DNA from 3 places in the Arthrobacter sp. NPDC056886 genome. Region 1 is predicted to be linked to each of the others. Evidence: riboswitches for the same ligand, from Rfam matches in the RefSeq annotation. Region 1 holds a riboswitch; each other region holds the start of a gene.
What was found. Region 1 has a riboswitch for thiamine pyrophosphate ahead of ACFRJ8_RS04440 (bifunctional hydroxymethylpyrimidine kinase/phosphomethylpyrimidine kinase). Riboswitches for the same ligand answer to the same signal wherever they lie in the genome.
Positions count from the first base shown of each region.

Region 2: linked by a shared signal. The riboswitch ahead of ACFRJ8_RS09580 (ECF transporter S component) and the one ahead of ACFRJ8_RS04440 (bifunctional hydroxymethylpyrimidine kinase/phosphomethylpyrimidine kinase) in region 1 are both predicted to bind thiamine pyrophosphate.
Region 3: linked by a shared signal. The riboswitch ahead of thiO (glycine oxidase ThiO) and the one ahead of ACFRJ8_RS04440 (bifunctional hydroxymethylpyrimidine kinase/phosphomethylpyrimidine kinase) in region 1 are both predicted to bind thiamine pyrophosphate.

Region 1 is NZ_JBHUBT010000002.1:275,684-281,915, forward strand. It holds gene rplU (50S ribosomal protein L21) at 1-111, opposite strand, end outside; gene ACFRJ8_RS04440 (bifunctional hydroxymethylpyrimidine kinase/phosphomethylpyrimidine kinase) at 515-2,197, opposite strand; TPP riboswitch at 2,180-2,277, opposite strand; gene ACFRJ8_RS04445 (Rne/Rng family ribonuclease) at 2,373-5,666, opposite strand; gene ACFRJ8_RS04450 (vitamin K epoxide reductase family protein) at 6,152-6,232, shown strand, end outside.
Region 2 is NZ_JBHUBT010000004.1:311,277-317,508, forward strand. It holds gene ACFRJ8_RS09575 (ABC transporter ATP-binding protein) at 1-898, opposite strand, end outside; gene ACFRJ8_RS09580 (ECF transporter S component) at 942-1,589, opposite strand; TPP riboswitch at 1,654-1,797, opposite strand; gene ACFRJ8_RS09585 (heme-degrading domain-containing protein) at 1,985-2,530, shown strand; gene ACFRJ8_RS09590 (DUF4235 domain-containing protein) at 2,570-2,833, shown strand; gene mnhG (monovalent cation/H(+) antiporter subunit G) at 2,906-3,310, opposite strand; gene ACFRJ8_RS09600 (monovalent cation/H+ antiporter complex subunit F) at 3,300-3,578, opposite strand; gene ACFRJ8_RS09605 (Na+/H+ antiporter subunit E) at 3,575-4,120, opposite strand; gene ACFRJ8_RS09610 (Na+/H+ antiporter subunit D) at 4,117-5,748, opposite strand; gene ACFRJ8_RS09615 (Na(+)/H(+) antiporter subunit C) at 5,745-6,232, opposite strand, start outside.
Region 3 is NZ_JBHUBT010000003.1:280,825-287,056, forward strand. It holds gene ACFRJ8_RS07080 (DEAD/DEAH box helicase) at 1-133, opposite strand, end outside; gene ACFRJ8_RS07085 (RNB domain-containing ribonuclease) at 462-1,979, opposite strand; gene ACFRJ8_RS07090 (ferritin-like fold-containing protein) at 2,018-2,692, shown strand; gene thiE (thiamine phosphate synthase) at 2,737-3,432, opposite strand; TPP riboswitch at 3,459-3,579, shown strand; gene thiO (glycine oxidase ThiO) at 3,574-4,929, shown strand; gene thiS (sulfur carrier protein ThiS) at 4,926-5,162, shown strand; gene ACFRJ8_RS07110 (thiazole synthase) at 5,168-5,992, shown strand; gene ACFRJ8_RS07115 (4a-hydroxytetrahydrobiopterin dehydratase) at 6,051-6,232, shown strand, end outside.

The DNA of each region.
Region 1 (6,232 bases):
GGGCAACTCAAAGGTGCTGCCGGCTCCACCGGGGACGCGGTTCAGGGTAACGAAGTCTCCAACGGAAACCTTCTCTTGGCGGCCGCCTGCGCGGACAATCGCGTACACCACTGGGGAACTCACTTCTCTCGACGTTTATTACTAGATTTGCGTGCGGAACCTGGAACCAAATTGTATGGACCGGCTCACGCTGTGCCTCAACGCCGGTGGATTCCCCGGGGGAACCCATGAGCTACCCCCGGAACAAATCCACTTGGAATTCCAAGCAGGCTGTTCACAGGGTCATAACCCAAGTGTTGGCGTAAGCACCGAAGATCTAGAATACGCTAATTTTGCCTTCGGCCGCAAATGAGGCTGGTTCCGGCGGATAGTCCGTGATAGGCGCCACAACGTCTTGCAGCAAAGATCATGTCAATGTTCTTGACCGTGATCTCGACTGTCTAGATGCTGTGCTGCCGCAACGACTTCCGGAACCGTGCCCCACTATCGTAGCCGCTGTGCGGGGCAGGTTGTGTCAGGCGTACAGCCGCGGCGCGTCGAAGAAGGCCACTTCGTAGCCTGACGACTGCCGGAATGCCAGTGCCATGGCCTCCCGTTCGCTCTCGGATGCCCGTCGTGCCGCAGTGTCTGTATACGCGATGGCCTGCCGGGTCGCGGCGGCGAAGTCCTCATCGGCGTACGTCCGCAGCCAGTCGGCGTACGGGTGTGCCACGGGGGCGCCGCCGGCAAGGAACTCCCGGTGCAGGGTGGAACCGACCTCGGCGTAGAGCCAGAAGCACGGCAGGGCTGCCGCCACGAGGACCCCGTAGCTGCCGGACACCGAGGCGGCCAGCAGGTGGTCCACGTAGGACTTCGTCACCGGGCCCAGGGTGGGCGCCGTGGGTCGGGTGCTAAGCCAGGACCGGTGCAGCTCTGACTCGACCTCCAGGCATGTCTGCGCCGAACGGGCCCAGAACAGCTGCTCGGCCTCGGTGGGGGCGATCGCCGCGGTACGGGCCAGGACCCGGGAGTAGCCGTTGAGGTAGATGGCGTCCTGGGCGAGGTAGTAGGCGAACTCGCGCTCGGGCAAAGTCCCGTCGGCCAGTCCACGGACGAAGTCCAGGGCGTAGATGGCGTCAAGATCGTCCGCGGCCCCTGCGCGCAGGGCTGCGGCGAACTCGCCTTCGGCCGGACCGTGGGCGGCGGGGCCGTGCTGGCTGGCCTGGCCGGGCAGGCCGTCTGTGGGGCGCTGCATGTGGTGGAAGTGATGGACCGGGCCGTTGCCGGAGCCGACGTCCAGGACCGCGGCCTCACGGAGCGCACCCAGCAGCCACGGCTTCACCTCCCGCAACGCCGCTTCCCAGTCCCCCAGCCGGGCCTGCACGGTGGCCATGGCCGAGGACAGGGAGCAGCCGGTGCCGTGGCTGTTGCGCGTGGCGATCCGCTCCCCCGGCACCACCACCGTTTCGGTGCCGAGCAGGCCACCGGTGTTGACCAGCGCATCCGGGCAGCCGGCGCCGGCATCGTTCCCGGCATCGCCGTCGACAGATCCGCCGTCGTCGGGCCCGTCCCCTGATTGTCCGCCCTGGAGGTGACCGCCCTTGACCAGCACGGTGGTGCCGGTCAGGGCGGCCAGCCGCTTGCCCTGGGCCAGGGCCTCAGCCCAGTCGGCCGCGGCGGGCTCCCTGAGCAGGATGCCAAGTTCGGCGAGGTTCGGCGTGATGAGGTCCGCCAGCGGCAGGAGTGCCTGCAGGGCGGCCTCGGCCGATTCCTGCAGCAGCCGGTCACCGCTGGTGGCCACCATCACCGGGTCCAGGACCACGACGGCGGGGCGCACCTTTTCCAGCCAGCTGCGGACGGCGTCGATCACCGCCGCGTCGCCGAGCATGCCGATCTTGACGGCGTCGATGCCGATGTCGTCGCTGATGGCGTCCAGCTGGGCGGTGAGGAACGCGGCCGGGGGCACGTGGACGCCGCGCACGCCCTGGGTATTCTGCGCTGTCAGGGCCGTGATGGCGGCCATGCCGTAGCCGCCGTTCGCCGCGATGCTCTTCAGGTCGGCCTGGATCCCGGCCCCGCCGGACGGGTCGGACCCGGCGATGGCCAGCACCCGGGGAATGCGCAGCGGCGTGGCCGGCGACGGGTGGGAGGGCTTGGAGAGCAGAAAGTCGCTGGGCAGAAACTCGGACGGGTTCGGTCTCGCGGACAAGTCAGACATCCCTTCGCCGGTGCTAACCGGACAGGTTCAACGGGTCTGGATCTCAGCCGGCCCGATGCGCGGCACCCCGTGTCAGTGTTCCAGCCTAGCCGTTGCCACCGGGCTGGTCCGTTAACGCAGCAGCGGGCCCGGCCAGTCGAAGTGACCGGTCGGGGAAGCGATCAGTCGCGGAGGACTACAGCTCCGACGCCGGTACGCCGACGCCGAGGATGATCGGCTCGTTGCCGGCCGGGACGGAGGCCGGCCTGGCCGCGGCGGGCGCCTTGGCCTCGTGAACCGATCCGGCCGCTGCCGGCCGTGTCGCCTCGCGGTGCTCCACGGAGGTCTCGTTCGCAGCGCCCTGGGCGCGGCTGGCGCTCCGGTTGCGGCGCCCGCGGCGGCCACGAGTGGTGGTGTCCGCTGCCCCCGAGGCGGGAGCCTCCGCAGCCCGCACGGCTGCGGGTGCCTCGGGTGCTTCGGTGGCCGGGGCCTGCAGCTCGTCCTGCTTGCCAGCCTCGGCGTCGCCCAGGTTGGCAAAAGCCTCGGTCAGCAGGTCCAGGGTCAGGGCCGGTTCCGGCGTGCCCTCGGCGTGCTCGACGAAGGGCAGGGCCACCTGCTCACCGCCAAACGTCAGCACGGTCGCGGGACGTCCGGCTGCCTCTTCCGCGGCAGCGAGCTGTGTGACGGCGTCGACGGCGGCCTGGCGGGCCCCGGCGTCGCTGGCAGCGGCGGCCTCCCCGTCGTGCAGGTGCGCGGCGTGCGCAGCGGCGGCGATGTTCGCCAGCGCGGCACGGGTGGCTTCAGCCTTGGCGTGGCGTTCGGCCTCGGTGGGCTCGGCGTGGACGGCGGCGGGGGCGGCCGGCGCCGTCTCCGGGCCCTGGCCTCCCCTGCCGCGGCGACGGCTCTTGCGCTCCGTACGGGCAGCCGGCTGGGCCTCGGTGCGCGGCACGTAGTGCTCCGCGGCCACCGTGTTGGCGCGGCGGTGTTCCACCGGCTCGTCGTGCGTGACGATGCCGCGGCCCGCGCAGGTCTCGCACTGTTCGCCAAAGACTTCCAGCAGCCCGGTGCCCATCCGCTTGCGGGTCATCTGCACGAGGCCCAGCGAGGTCACCTCGGCCACCTGGTGCTTGGTCCGGTCCCGGCCCAGGCACTCCACCATGCGGCGCAGCACGAGGTCGCGGTTGGATTCGAGCACCATGTCGATGAAGTCGATCACGATGATGCCGCCAATGTCGCGCAGGCGCAGCTGCCGGACCACTTCCTCGGCCGCTTCCAGGTTGTTCTTGGTGACGGTTTCCTCGAGGTTGCCGCCGGAGCCGGTGAACTTGCCGGTGTTGACGTCCACCACGGTCATGGCTTCGGTGCGGTCGATCACGAGGGAGCCGCCGGAGGGCAGGAAGACCTTCCGGTCCAGGGCCTTGTGGATCTGCTCGTCGATGCGCCAGGCAGCGAAGATGTCCGTGTCCTTGGTCCACTTCTCAAGCCGGCCCACGAGGTCCGGTGCCACGTAGGTGACGTAGGCCTCGATGGTGTCCCAGGCTTCCTCGCCGGAGACGATCAGCTTGGAGAAGTCCTCGTTGAAGACGTCGCGGACCACCTTGATGGTGAGGTCAGGTTCGCCGTAGAGCAGCTCGGGGGCGAGGATCTTGGTGGATGTCGACTGGCTCTCGATGCCCTCCCACTGTGCGCGGAGGCGGTTGATGTCGTGCGTCAGCTCTTCCTCGGAGGCGCCCTCGGCCGCGGTGCGGACAATGACGCCCGCGTCCTCGGGCAGGCGGTCCTTGAGGATGCGCTTGAGGCGGTTGCGTTCGACGTCGGGCAGCTTGCGGGAGATGCCGGTCATGGAACCGCCGGGCACGTACACGAGGTAGCGGCCGGGCAGCGAGATCTGGCTGGTGAGGCGGGCGCCCTTGTGGCCGACCGGGTCCTTGGTGACCTGGACCAACACGGAGTCGCCGGACTTCAGCGCGTTCTCGATCCGGCGCTGCTTGCCTTCGAGGTTGACGGACTCCCAGTTCACTTCGCCGGCGTAGAGCACGGCGTTGCGGCCGCGGCCGATGTCCACGAATGCGGCTTCCATGGAGGGCAACACGTTCTGGACCTTGCCCAGGTAGACGTTGCCAATCAGGGAATCCTGCTGGGTCTTGGACACGAAGTGCTCGGCCAGGACGCCGTCTTCGAGGACACCGATCTGGATTCTGTCGTCGCGCTGGCGGACGATCATCTGGCGGTCCACGGACTCGCGGCGGGCCAGGAACTCGGCCTCGGTGATGACGGTGCGGCGGCGGCCGGTATCGCGGGATTCGCGGCGGCGCTGCTTCTTGGCTTCCAGGCGGGTGGAACCCTTGACGGACGTGACGCGGTTGTTGACCGGCGCCTCTGCCATGGCCCGGGGCGCACGGACGCGGGTCACCGTGTTGGGCGGGTCGTCGCCTTCCCCGCCGGTCAGTTCCAGGTCCTGGTCACCGCGGCGACGGCGGCGGCGGCGGCGCGAGGTCACGCCGTCTTCGAGGGTACCTTCGGAGCCTTCGTCGCCTTCTTCCTCAGAGCCTTCGGCAGTGCCTTCGGCCTCGGTGTCGGACTCGGCGGACGTGCGGGTACGCCCGCGACGGCCGCGGCTCCGGCGCCGACGGCGGCTTCCAGCGTCCTCATCCTCGTCACCTTCTTCCTCCTCGGACTCCGCTGCGGCCGCGGCAACGGGGACCGGACGCACCACGGTGCTGAGGTCGGGGGCCTGGAAGATCACGGAAGTGAGGGCACCGGGTTCCATGAACAGCGACGCCGCCGGGCTTTCTTCGGGCCGGGCTTCCGGCTCTTCGGGCTGGGCTTCTTCGATCCGGGCCTGGGCGGGCTGGGCTTCCGCGGGCTGGGCGGCTACGGCTTCCGCCGGTTCGGCTTCTTCGGCCGGGACCGCTACTGCGGGTACGTCGTCGGCTTTCGGAGCTACCTTGGCGCGGCTGGCGCGGCGGCGGACCGGCTTCTCTGCGACTTCCTCTGTGACTGTCTCGGCGGCATTCTCTGCGACTTTCTCGGCCGCCTTCTCTGCGATGGCGGCTTCGTCGGAACCGGGGGCTGCCTCGGGAGCCTCTGCCGCGGCGGACGCGTTGGCTCCGGACTCTGCGGCGAAGGCAGGCAACTGCTCCGGCGCGGCAACAGGCTTGCGGGCACGGGTGCGCCGTGCGGGCGCCTTTGCCGGAGTTTCGGCGGCTTCGGGGGCAGCTGTTTCGGGTACAACGGCTTCTGAGGCGGCTTCGACGCGGGCTGCTTTGCGGCGGCCAGCGACGGGCTCATCCGAGCCGGCTGCGTCCGCCAGGGCCGCGGCTTCAGCCACAGCCTCCGCGGCGGCCGCGCCGTTGACCTTTGCGACGGGCGCCTTCCGGCGGGTCCGGACTGCCCTCTTCGGTGCTACCGGGGCCTCTGCTTCCGCAGTTCCTGCTTCCCCGGCGACTACTAGTTCTTCGTTACCGGCTACAACCTGGTCATTATCCATATGTGGCGACACTCCTGCCCCTGATGCGCCGCCACATTCGGCGCCCGTTGGGGCAAATATGCGTCAACACCCGCAGGCATTGACAGAAGTCAATTGGATACCCTCAGGTTCGCACCGGCAGTGGGGTGCGGCAGCCCTGGAGGGCCGGCGAGATTGTTTTGGAACCCGTTGACCTACATGCCACAACCAGGTGCCGTCCAATGGCATTGCGGGACAGCTGGAATCAGAGGATCCGCAGCTCCCTGCTCATCATTGGCGGTCTTGAAACAAAATCGCCGGACCGGAATCCGGATGTGGATCGGGTTCCAGCCACGATCATTGTCTCACAAGAGCCGCCAAAGCTGGCGTAGGTGGGGTCGGAGCGCCACAGGTGCAGCAGGGCCGGTTCGGCAAGGGCGGCCCGGCAGGGGCTGCTCTGCGGCGCCGCCCAGCCTGCGGCGTTACAATCGGGGCCAGAAGCACACGACTAAAAGGACTCATATTCCATGCCCAGCATCTCCAGCACTGCCGGCGACGCGACCGTACACCACCCGGGTTCCGGCCCGGCTCCCGCGGACCGGTCCCTT
Region 2 (6,232 bases), on a different contig from region 1:
ACACCGCGAGCCCGTCGGCCGAGAGCAGGAGCTGCCCCAAGTCCCGCGCCGGCCGCCGCGTCCGGGTCGCCGGGACGTGGCCCGGCACCCACACGCCCGCACCGATGAGCATGTCCCGCGCCTCGGCCAGGACCCGGTCCGGCGGCCCGTCAATGAGTACGGCGGAGTTAAATGCCGCGGAGCCTGCGGCGGAGCCGGGCTGCAGCACCACAATCCTGTCCACCAGGTCTTTCCAGACCCCCACCCGGTGCTCCACGACCACCAGGGTGCCGCCGGTCTTGTCCAGGCAGCGGCCCACGGCGTCGCGGACCTCCAGGACGCCGGCGGGGTCGAGGTTGGCGGTCGGCTCGTCGAGCAGCAGCAGCCCCGGCCGCATCGCGAGGATCCCGGCGAGCGCCAGCCGCTGCTTTTGTCCGCCGGAGAGGGCCGAGGTCGGGTGGTCCAGCGGCAGCCGGCCCAGCCCGACGTCGTCGAGCGCCTCGCGCACGCGCGGCCAGATCTCCGCCGCCGGGACGGCGAGGTTCTCCGCCCCGAAGGCGACGTCGTCGCCGAGCCGGGAAAGCACCACCTGGGTTTCCGGGTCCTGCTGCACAAGCCCGGCGCGGCCGCGCTGCGCCCGTGGCGGGGCGCCGTCGATTAGCAGGCTTCCGGTCTCGTCAGCGTCCTCGGCGTCGCCGGCTGTCCCGGAGGCGCCTGCCGCGCCGTCGCCCAACACGCCGGCCAGGGCGTGAAGCAGCGTGGATTTGCCGGCGCCGGAGGGACCCAGCAGAAGCACGCGCTCCCCCGGCCGAATGTCCAGGTCAAGGCCGCTGACTGCGGGCCGGGGCCGTCCGGCATGCCGCCAGCCCCAGCCGCGTGCCGTGACGGCGGCCGGCCGGACGCCTGGTGAAGATCTCATAGGTTCTCTGCAGGATTCAGGGTGAGAGGTTCAGGATGTGAGATCAGGAGAACACGGGCTCCGTGGCGGCCTTGCGGGAGGCAAAGGAAGCCAGCACTCCGGTCTTGGCCAGGCCGCGGGTGGCGAGCCAGGCCAGCCCGCCGGCAATAATTGCGCCCGAGATTGTGGTGAAGACGATGTAGGCGAGCTTGTCACCGGCCGCGTAAGCGATGTTCCAGCCCCACGGCAGGAAGGAATCGTTCAGGCCGCAGAAGAGGCCAGCGCCGGCTCCGGCCAGCAGCGAGACCGGAAGGTTGAACTTCTTGTAGAGGAAGGCCGCGAAGACCAGTTCCGCGCCGAGGCCCTGCAGGATGCCGGAGATCAGCACCGTGGTGCCGTACTGCGAACCCATGATGAGCTCGCCCGTGGCCGCGACGGTTTCGCAAAAGAGCGCTGCGCCCGGCTTGCGGATGATGAGCATGCCCAGCACCGCCGGGATCATCCAGCCGCCGGCGTAGAGTCCGCTCAGCGGCGGGTAGAGCGCGTTCACGGGGGCCGAAATCAGGTTCGCGCCCTGGGACCAGGCCCAGAAGATGACGCCGCCGGCAACGGCGATCAACGCGGCCACCACTATGTCCACCACACGCCAGCTGTAGTTGCGCCGGGCGGATGAACGGCTGGCGGAACCATGCTGCGCTGAAATATCTGTCATGTCGTCCTCCTGAGGAACAGGAGGGGAGGGTGCTCCGGCCGGCCGGCTTCCGCCGCCCTCCGCGCACCCTGAGAACTCGACTCCCTTGCGCCGGTACTAACCGGATCAGGTTCGAGGGTCTGCGGCTGTCCGCACTCTCAGCGCCCACCAACGGTTTCCCCGGATTTTTCCGGCGATGCCCGGCGGCGGCGCTCCCCTGTCGTAAATTATTTCGCCCTTGTGGGCTGGCTCAGTTTACACCCGGGCGGCCGGGTTTTCAGTGCTGTGCCGTCACAATCGGGGACCTGGCAGAGCCAGCCGCCGCGGCCGGGAAAAGCCGCTTGGTAGAGTCGACGTGTCGGACACCCGGACCCGCCAGCGGGCGGCCGCGTCACCTACGGGAAAGCTGGATTATTTTGACGCAGACACCAGCCACACATGGTCCCTCCGGGGACTACGACCCAGACTCGGGCGAGCCGCAGCCGCCGGGGTCACTGGCGGCGCTCATCGGCCGCGTGCTGGCCGAGATGGAGGCGCTCCAGTTCGCGTCGTTCAGCAAGGACGACGCCCTGGACCTGGGCCTCCTCCTGGTCGAGCTGGGCAGGCAACGCACGCTGCCCATCGCCGTCGACATCACCAAAGGCGAGCAGGTGCTCTTCCACGCCGCGCTGGACGGCGCCACGCCGGACAACGAGCGCTGGATCAACGCCAAGAAGCGCACCGCCCTGCGGTACGAGGTCCCGTCCCTGCTGGTGGGCCTCCGGGCCCGGGCTGCCGGCGGAAGGATCGAAGACAACGCCTGGTGGGATCAGACGGAGTTCGCCGCCCACGGCGGGGCGTTCCCGATTTACGTGCGCGGCACGGGCGCCGTCGCCGTCGTCACCGTGTCCGGCCTGCCCCAGAAGGCGGACCACGACCTCGTGGTCGAGGCCCTGCGGATGGTCCTGACACCGGAACGCTAGGCTAGGGGAAATCCGTTCCCGTCCCAAGGAGACCGAAGAATGAACATCGTCATCAAGCTGCTCGGCACCGGCATCAGCCTCGTGGCCGGCTTTGCCGGCACCAAGCTGGTGGACGCCATCTGGGAGAAGTCCACGGGCAACAAGCCGCCCACGGGCCACGACGACGATGTCCCCACCACGCTGCGCTCGGCCCTGACGTTCGCCCTGATCTCCGCATCGGTCAGCGCCATCATCCAGGTGCTCGCCAACCGCGGTACCCAGCGCGCGATCACCCGCTTCGCCAAGACCCAGGACATCGTCTGACCAGATTCGGCTAGCCGCGGCTCCGGTCGCGGTATGGCCGACAGCGCCGGCCGCCGTCAGCCCCGCACGGGCTCAACGGCCGGCGTCGTCGTCCGCCCCGTGGTTGGCCGCCTGCTGGGCGGCCTTTTGGGCCGCCTTCTGGACTACGGCCTCAAGCTCGTCGGAGCTCAGCAGCTCCGGGTGCAGGTGCTTGGTCCGGTAGCCGGCCCGGCCCACCATGTGGGCGGACACCGGGACGGTGAGCAGCTGGAAGAGCCAGGCCACCACCAGGACGGGCCACACCCACCAGGTGCGCATCTGCAGGCCCAGGGCCGCCAGCAGCAGGAACAGGCCCAGGACCTGCGGCTTGGTGGCGGCGTGCATCCTGCTCATGAGGTCCGGGAACCGCAACAGCCCGATCGCGGCGCCGAGGGACATGAGCGCGCCGACCACCATGAACACGGCGGAGACGGCATCGATCACTGTTTCAGGATTCACGGATGCCCTCCCTCCGCTCAGCCACGAACCGGGCCACGGTGACCGAGCCAACGAAGCCGATGAGGGAAATCGCAACGAGCAGCATCAGGTTGTTGAGGTGCCGGTTGACGGCCATGTCGATGCACAGGGCCGCCCCGAAAATGGCCAGCAGCACGTCGGCGGCGAGCACCCGGTCCAGCAGCGAGGGGCCCCGCCCGATCCGGATGATCGCCCCCGCCGCGGCCAGGGAAAGTACGACGGCGGTCACCGTCAGGACGGTCTGCATCATGCGACGGTCTCCTGTGTAAGGGCGGACAGTTCGTCTTTGGTCCCCATGATCCTGATCAGCCCGGCCTCAGTGTCCCGGACCTCCTTGCGCAGCTTGGCCGCGTCCTCGGCATTGCGGACGTTGATGCCGTGGATGTAGAGCGTGGACGTTGACCTGTCCACCTCCACCACGAGGGATCCCGGAATCAGCGAGATCACATGACCGGTGGCCGTGACCAGCAGGTCGGAGTGGCTCCGCAGCGGCACGGCGACGATGGCGCTGACCACGTTGGGGCCGCGGACCACGGCGAGGTACAGGACCTGGAAGCTTGCCGCGACCACCTTTCCTAGGAAGATAAGGGCGAAGGGCGCGGCGCGGAGCACGTTGAAGCGGCCGCCGAGCTCCACCGGGGGCAGGTAAAAGATGCGCGCCACGAGCACGGCGATCAGGGCCCCGAAGAGGAGATTGCCCGGGCTGAAGTTCTGCCACAGCGCACCCCAGACAAAAACGAGCCACACCAGCAGCGGCAGCTCCTGGCGCAGCGAGATCCTTTTCCGGTTCATTTGCCGCCGCCCTGCTGCTGGGCCTGCCCGGGCTGGGCCGCCGGAGGCACGGGCGGCACCGGTGCGTCCTCGCCCAGCACAGCCTGGATGTACGAGGACCTGTCCAGCATCTCCTCGGCAGACTGGTCGGCCACCCTGAACAGCGGCCCGGCGAAGACCGTCAGGGCCACGCCAAAGACCACCAGGCCCAGGGTGGAGCCCACCATGGTGCGGGGCAGCAGGGTCACGTTGGTCTTCCCGGCCCGGTCCCCGGTGGCGGAATCCGCCGGTGCCGCCAGGAGCACCGGATCGGGGTGCTCAGCGTCCTCGGGCTTGCGCCAGAACGCCCGGTTCCAGACCCTCGCGATGGCCAGCAGGGTCAGCAGGCTGGTCAGCACGCCGCCGATCACCAGGGCGTAGGCCAGCGGCGTGCCCAGTTCGACGCCTGCCTGAAGCAGCCCCAGCTTGCCCAGGAAACCCGAGAACGGCGGGATTCCGGCCAGGTTCATGGCGGGGACGAAGAACAGGACCCCCAGCACCGGGGAGAGCTTGGCCAGCCCGGCCACGCGGTCCATGGACGAGCTGCCGCCGCGGCGTTCAATCAGGCCGGTCACCAGGAACAGGCTGGTCTGGATGGTGATGTGGTGGGCCACGTAGAACACCGCGGCGCCCAGGCCGGCCACCGTGGACATGGCCAGGCCGAATACCATGTAGCCAATGTGGCTGACCAGGGTGAAGGACAGGAGCCTCTTGATGTCGCTTTGGGCCAGGGCGCCCAGGATGCCCACCACCATGGTCAGCAGCGCCGCGACCATGAGCGGGGCGTTAAGCGCATCCCCCGGGAACAGCAGCGTCTCCGTGCGGACCATGGCGTAGACGCCCACCTTGGTCAGCAGCCCGGCAAACACCGCGGTGACCGGGGCCGGTGCGGTGGGATAGGAGTCCGGGAGCCAGAAGGACAGCGGGAAGACGGCGGCCTTGATGCCGAAGGCCACCAGCAGCATGACGTGCAGCAGCGTCCGGGTGCCCTGGTCCAGGTCCCCGAGCTTGATGGCGAGGTCCGCCATGTTGATGGTTCCGGTGGCGCCGTAGATCATGGCGATCGCGATCAGGAACAGCACCGAGGACACAACCGAAACCACCACGTAGGTCACGCCGGCCCGGATGCGCGGGCCCGTTCCGCCGAGAGTGATGAGCACGTAGCTGGCCGTCAGCAGGATCTCAAAGCCGACGTAGAGGTTGAAGAGGTCTCCGGAGAGGAAAGCGTTGGACACCCCGGCCACGAGGATCAGGTACGTCGGGTGGAAGATCGAGACTGGCGCGTCCCGGTCGCCGTCGGCCATACCCTGTCCTGTTGCGTAGATCAGCACCGCAAGGCTCACGGTCGAGGACACCACCAGCATGAGCGAGGAGAACTGGTCCACCACCAGCACGACGCCCCAGGGCGGCAGCCAGCCGCCGATGTCCACCGCGGCGGTCCCGCCTTCCCAGACCGAGGCCAGCAGCCAGCATTCCAGCAGCAGGGTCAGGGTCAGGACGGCGATGCTGATCGCGCGCTGGGCCCGGGGGTAGTGGATCAGGAGGAAGGTCAGGGCGGCGCCCATGATGGGGAGTACGACGGCGAGCGGGGCAAAGCTGGTGATGTTCACTCTTCGCCTCCTTCCGGTCTGGGGTCAACGTTCAGGGAGCCGGGCTGTTCTTCAGAGGCGGCTTTGTCGGCCCGCATGGGGCGGCCACCGGTCATGACCGCGGCCGTGCCGTTGGTTACTGCGCCCTTGGTTTCTGCGCCCTTGGTTACTGAGCCGTCGGAGCCGACCATGGCCAGCGGGAATTCTGATGTCTCCACCGGGATGATGGAGTCGTCCTCGGCGTCGAAGCTGGGTGTTTCCGCGACGCGGCGGTCCTCGGCGTCGTCCTGGATTTCGTCCTGGCGGGCCAGGACCCAGGTGCGGTAGATGATGCCCAGCATGAACGCCGTCACGGCGAAGGAGATCACGATCGAGGTCAGGATCAGGGCCTGCGGCAGGGGGTCGTTGTAGTCCTCCGCCGGGGTGGCCTTGTCGAAAATGGGCGCCAGCCCGGCGTAGCCGCCGGTGGCGAGGATCAGCAGGTTGGTGGCGTTGGCCAGCAGCA
Region 3 (6,232 bases), on a different contig from region 1:
GGACGTTGAAGTCGGCGAAGGTCTTTTCGGCAATCTCGTGCGGCTTTTCGTCCGAGATAATGGTCTCTTCAGGCTCGATGGTCTCCGTGCCGGACTCATCGGTCAGAAGCTGGTGCGTGTGCAATTCACTCACAGGGGAGTTTCCTTATTCATTTTGGGCTGCGCTGCTTGCTCAACGGGGCCGGCCTAAGTGGCCGTTCCGGAGCACGCTCAGGCGCGCAAGCATTTCCAGTGGAAGCCGATCGCGGGCTATCTAAATGCTGGCACTGGGGACCAGCGGGTGTATCTCAAGATCGCGTAGGGGCGGGCTTGTTGAATTCGAAAATCATGGAAATCAACGACCGGGCATCCATTTCTACCTCTCCAGTCTAGCTGTACACGGCCCGGATCCTCGACTGGACCCGTGATCGCGCCGCGGGAGTGTGCCGGCCGCGGACCGATAGCGGGCCTGGGGCGGACCGTCAGCCCACGAGCTCCAGCTCGATTTCGCGTGTGGCGATGTCCGAGGACAGCACCCGGACCCGGACTTGCGTGCCCGGCTCCAGTTCGCCGGGGCATCGTGCGGTCACGGCGGGCTCGGCGATCTGGACGATCCCGGAGGGGCCGTTCCCGTTCCCGTTGCCGTTGGCTTTGCCGCCGTTGCCATTCCCGTTGACGCTGACCGCTGTGTTGCCGTTCGCGCTCTTCGCCGGCTTGGGGCCGGAGATGACGACGGCGTCGAATTCCTGGCCGACGTGGTTGACCAACAGCGCCGCCTCCACGGTGTCCAGCGAGAGCCGCTCCAGCTTCGCGGCGAGCTGGTCCGAGGTGCCCATGATGGCCGGGAGGGACGGCAGGGCCTCCCGGGCCCAGGCCGGAACCTCGGTGCCGTTGCTCAGGGCCTCGCAAATCACCAGCACGAAGCGGTCGACCAGCCGCCGCAGCGGGGCCGTGGAATGGGCGTAAGCCGCGCCAATGGCGGACTGGACGGCGGCTCCCGGCACCGTGCCGTCGAAGTGCGTGTACCCGGCACCGCGGAAGAGCATCCCGGCCGCATGCACAATGGCCAGCTGCCGGGGGTCCGTGGGGTCCAGGGTCCGCAGGTACTCGCCGTAGCGCATTTCCCCGTCCCAGGGCTTGCCGAGGGCGTGGGTCTGCCGGTGGAAGTGCCGCAGCGACGCCTCGTCCGGGGCGGGCATGGTGCGCAGGATGCCGACCTTGCCCTGGAGCATGAGAGCGGCGGCGGCCATCCCGGTCATGAGCGAAATCTGGGCGTTCCAGTCCTCCACCGGCAGCGGCGGGGCCGCCACGATCCGGTAGCCGCCGTCGGGCAGCTGCTGGATCTCCTGTTCGGGCATATTCAGGCTCGCGCCGCCGCGCAGGCGTTCCTGCTCCACCCGCTTGATGCCCACCTCTTTGAGCAACTGCAGCACCGGCGCCGCGGTGCCGGCGTCGAGCTCGGCCTGGACTCCCTTGTAGTTGAGCTTGGCCCGGCTGCGGACCTGCGCCCGGCGGACGAGGACCGAGGTCACCTCTGCGGCGGCGTCGAGCTCGAACTCCCAGACGAACGCCGCACACAACTGCCCGGCGAGCAGGCTGCCGGCGGCCTCGCTGATGATCTCCGGGTGCAGCGGAATCCGGCCGTCCGGGGTGTAGAAGGTCTGGCCGCGGCGCCGGGTCTCGGCGTCGAGCGCCCCTCCGGGGGCGACAAAGGACGGGACATCGGCGATGGCGTAGAACACCTTGTAGCCCCCGTTGCTACGTTCGATGAACAGGGCCTGATCGAGGTCGGTGGACGACGCCGGATCAATAGTCACAAACTCGACATGCGTCAGGTCCAGGTCCGGCAGCTTGTGCTCGGCCACCGCTGCTTCCGCGTCGCGCACCACGTCATCGGGGAACGGACCGGGCAGTTCCAGCGTGGTGCGCAACGCCTTGAGAGCCTCGGCAAGCTGGTTCTGCTGCTCGTGGACACTGGGGGTCAGGCGATGATGTGACACGAAAATCAGGGTAGCCCGATTTCCGCTATTAGTCTTGGATGATGAGCGCAACTGCGGACGATCCTGCCCTCTACAACAGCTTGGTGGCGGATCTGCTGGGTGTCCTGGCGTATGGCGAGCTTTCCGCCTTCGAGCGGCTGTCCTCGAGTGCCCGGTATTCGCCCACGCTGCATGACCGTGCGGTGCTGGGCAGGATGGCAGTGGTCGAGTTCCAGCATTACGAACTGGTCCGCGCCCGGCTCGAGCACATGGGCCTGGACACCGAGGCCGCCATGCTGCCGTTCCAACCCTCGGTGGACCACTTCCACGAGCGGACGCGCCCGGCGGACTGGTATGAGGCGCTCATGAAGGCCTACGTGATCGACACCGTTTCCGCGGACTTTTACCGCGCCGTCGGCCGGTACGTCGACGCCGGGACCCGGGAGCTAATCGGTCAGGTCCGCTCCACCGGCGAGTCCACGGCCGTGCTCCAGGAGCGGCTCAAGGCGGCCCTGGCCGATGATCCCCGGCTGGCGTCGCGCCTGGCGCTGTGGGCCAGGCGCCTGCTGGGGGAGGTCCTGACCCACGCCCAGCGGGTCAGCCTTGAGCACGCGTTCCTCGCCGGGCTCTCGGGCCTGGACGACGCCGGCGCCCGGGAGCTGGTCAGCGGCCTGACGGCCGAACTCGCGGTGAACCACGGGCGCCGGATGGCAGGGCTGGGGCTCGCCGGCTAGGTTCAGTGCCGGCCGGGGTGCCGGCGGCCGCCGGGGGAACCTGCCTACGATGCAGCGGCGTCCAGCGCCGCCAGCAGCGCACCCGCGGCGTGGGCCGGATCGGCGGCGTCCGTGATCGCCCGGACCACCACGATCCGCCGGGCACCGGCCTCGACTACCTGCTCGACGTTGCTGAGGTCGATCCCGCCGATCGCGAACCACGGGATGACGCCGTCCACCTTGCCGGTTCCCTCAGCGTCCGCCTGGCCGATCGCCTGTGCGGCGTAGCGCACCAGATCAAGGCCGACGGCGGCTCGCCCCGGCTTGGTGGGCGTCGCCCACACGGGGCCCACACAGAAATAGTCGAGTCCCTTGCGGCTGGGCGAGGCAGCAATGGCGGCGTCCACCTGTTTCGGGCTGTGGGTGGACAGGCCGATCACGGCATCCTTGCCCAAGAAGCCACGGGCTGCGTCGAGCGAAATGTCCTTCTGGCCGATATGGAACACCGGTGCCCCGGATAAGGAAGCGATGTCCGCCCGGTCATTGACGGCCCACAGTCGTCCGTGGCGCTGGGCTGCGGCGTGCAGGACCTCCAGGAGTTCGAGTTCCTCGGCTGCCTCGAGTGATTTGTCGCGCAGCTGGATGATGTCCACCCCGCCGGCGAAGGCGGCGTCAACGAAGTCCTCGAAGTCGCCGCGGTCCCTGCGGGCGTCAGTGCACAAGTAGAGGCGGGCGGTGGTGTGGAGGCGGTCCTGGCTCATGGGTCCAGCCTAGTTCCTCTAAACTGGGCGCATACCGCGGGAGCCCGCAGCAGCCATGTCGCCGCTGCACGGCTGAGAGGGCGTCAGAGCCGACCGCTTGACCTGATCCGGCTAGTACCGGCGTAGGGAAGGAATTTTTTTATGGGCACACGAGCCGGCCGCGCAGCCGAAGCCGCAAATGACGCCGCCGCCGGGGTTTGTGACACCGGGCCCGGTTTCTCAGAGAGCATCACCACAGAGCCAATCATCCCAGAGGACATCACCGCAGACGTTGCCGTGATCGGCGGCGGGGTGATCGGGCATGGCATAGCGTTCGAGGCCAGCCGCGCGGGCCGGTCTGTGGTTTTGATCGACGATGCTCCCGGCAGCGGAGCCAGCTGGGCCGCCGCCGGCATGCTGGCCCCCGTCAGCGAACTGCACTACCAGGAGGAACAGCTGCTGGAACTGATGCTTGAGTCCTCCCGGCTGTGGCCCGGATTCGCTGCCAGCCTCGACACCGCTGCCGGCCTCGACGCCGGGACGGAGGCCGGTGCCGACGGCACGGAACCCCGGGCGGGGACCGGCTACCTGACGAACCCTACCCTCGCGGTCGGGGCCGACGCGGCGGACCGGCGCGCGCTCGCGGACCTGAGGGAAGTCCAGCAGGCCTGCGGCCTCACCGTGGAACCACTCACAGTGCGCGAGGCCCGCAGCCGGGAGCCCCTGCTCAGTCCCGGCATCTCGTGCGCCTTCGACATCCCGGCCGACCACCAGGTGGACCCCCGGCTGCTGCTCGCCCGGCTCGCCAGCGTCCTCGGCGCGGAGGGCGGGAGCTTCGTCCGGCGGCGCGCGGCGGGCCTGCTGTGGCAGGACGGACAGGTCGCCGGGGTGCGGCTGGCCGGCGGCGGCTCCGTGCGGGCTGCGGAGACGGTCGTCGCCAACGGCCTTGGCGCCGCCGGGCTCGAGGACCTGCCCGCCGGGCTGGCACTGCCGCTCCGGCCTGTCTACGGCGACATCCTCCGGCTTCGCGTGCCTCCGCGCCTGTTGCCGCTGCTGACGGCCACCGTGCGGGGCATGGTGCGCGGGGTCCCCGTGTACATCGTCCCCCGCCAGGACGGCACCGTGGTGATCGGAGCCACCCAGCGCGAGGACGGACCGTCGGATCCGCACGCGTTGTCTGCCGGCGGCGTCTACCAGCTGCTGCGGGACGCCCAGCAGCTGGTGCCCGCAGTCGCCGAGCTGGAGCTGCTCGAAGCCACGGCCCGGGCACGGCCCGGCACACCGGACAACGCCCCATTGCTGGGGCGGGTCGCGGGCCCGGACGGCGGGGACATCCCGGGACTCGTCATCGCCACAGGCTTCTTCCGGCACGGCGTCCTGCTGACCCCCGCGGCTGCGGCCGTGTGCCGGCAACTCATGGACGGGCCACCGGACCCGCGCTGGGCCGGATTCCGCCCCGACCGTTTCTCCCGCATCCCGGATACGTCCGGGGACAGCCCCAAGAAGGAAGCAGCATGAACATCAGACTGAACGGAACGGAGCAGAGCGTCGCCGACGGCGCCTCCGTCAGCACACTCGTCAGCCAGCTCACGGGCCGCAGCATCGGCCCCGACGGCCGGGCCGCCGACGGGGGCAAGCTCGGTGTCGCCGTGGCCCGCAACGCTGAAGTGGTGCCGCGCAGCCAGTGGCACGCCACGGCGCTCGCCGACGGCGACGACGTCGAACTTGTCACGGCAGTCCAGGGAGGATGACCAGCATGAACGAGACCACATTGGCAGGAACACCGGCCGTACCGGCGACCGGGTCGGTGGCCGACCCGTTCGTGGTCGACGGCGTGAGCCTCGGCTCCCGCCTCATCATGGGCACCGGCGGTGCGCCGAGCCTGGACGGGCTGGGGGCGGCGCTCGTGGCCTCCGGGACCGAGCTGACCACGGTGGCAATGCGCCGCTATTCGCCAGCGGAGACGGGCTCGCTGTTTCAGCTGCTCGAGGACCACCGGATCCGCGTGCTGCCCAACACGGCAGGCTGCTTCACCGCCAGGGACGCCGTCCTCACCGCCGAGCTGGCCCGCGAAGCCCTGGAAACGGACTGGGTCAAGCTCGAAGTCATTGCCGACGAGCACACCCTGCTGCCGGACGCCGTCGAACTGGTGGACGCCACCGAACAGCTCGTGGCGCGCGGTTTTAAGGTCTTCGCCTACACCAACGACGATCCCGTGCTTGCCCTCCGGCTCGAAAACCTCGGCGCGACGGCCGTGATGCCGCTGGGCGCCCCGATCGGCACGGGCCTGGGCATCCTGAACCCGCACAACATCGAGCTGATCGTCTCGCGGGCGTCCGTGCCCGTGGTGTTGGATGCCGGGATCGGCACGGCCTCGGACGCGGCCCTGGCGATGGAACTCGGCTGCGACGCGGTGCTGCTGGCTACGGCCGTGACCCGGGCGCAGAATCCCGTGCTCATGGGCGAGGCCTTCAAGCATGCCGTCATCGCCGGTAGGCTGGCAAAAAAGGCTGGCAGGATCCCGCGCCGCGAGCACGCGCTGGCGTCCTCGGCGATGGAAGGCCGGGCCGAGTTCCTCTGAGTCCGGCCGCTCCCGGTACGCCGCCGGTCTTGTCGGTCAACCAGTGAAGGAGACTGTCATGGCAGCCACGGATGACATCCTCACCCGCCCCCAAATCGACGAAGCGCTGGCGGGCCTGCCGGACTGGAGGTACCGCCTCGGCGGGCTGGTGACCGTGTACAAGGCGCCGACGGCGGCCGCCGCACTCGAGCTGATCGCCGCCGTCGGGCGCCTCGCCGAAGAGCAGAACCACCATCCGGA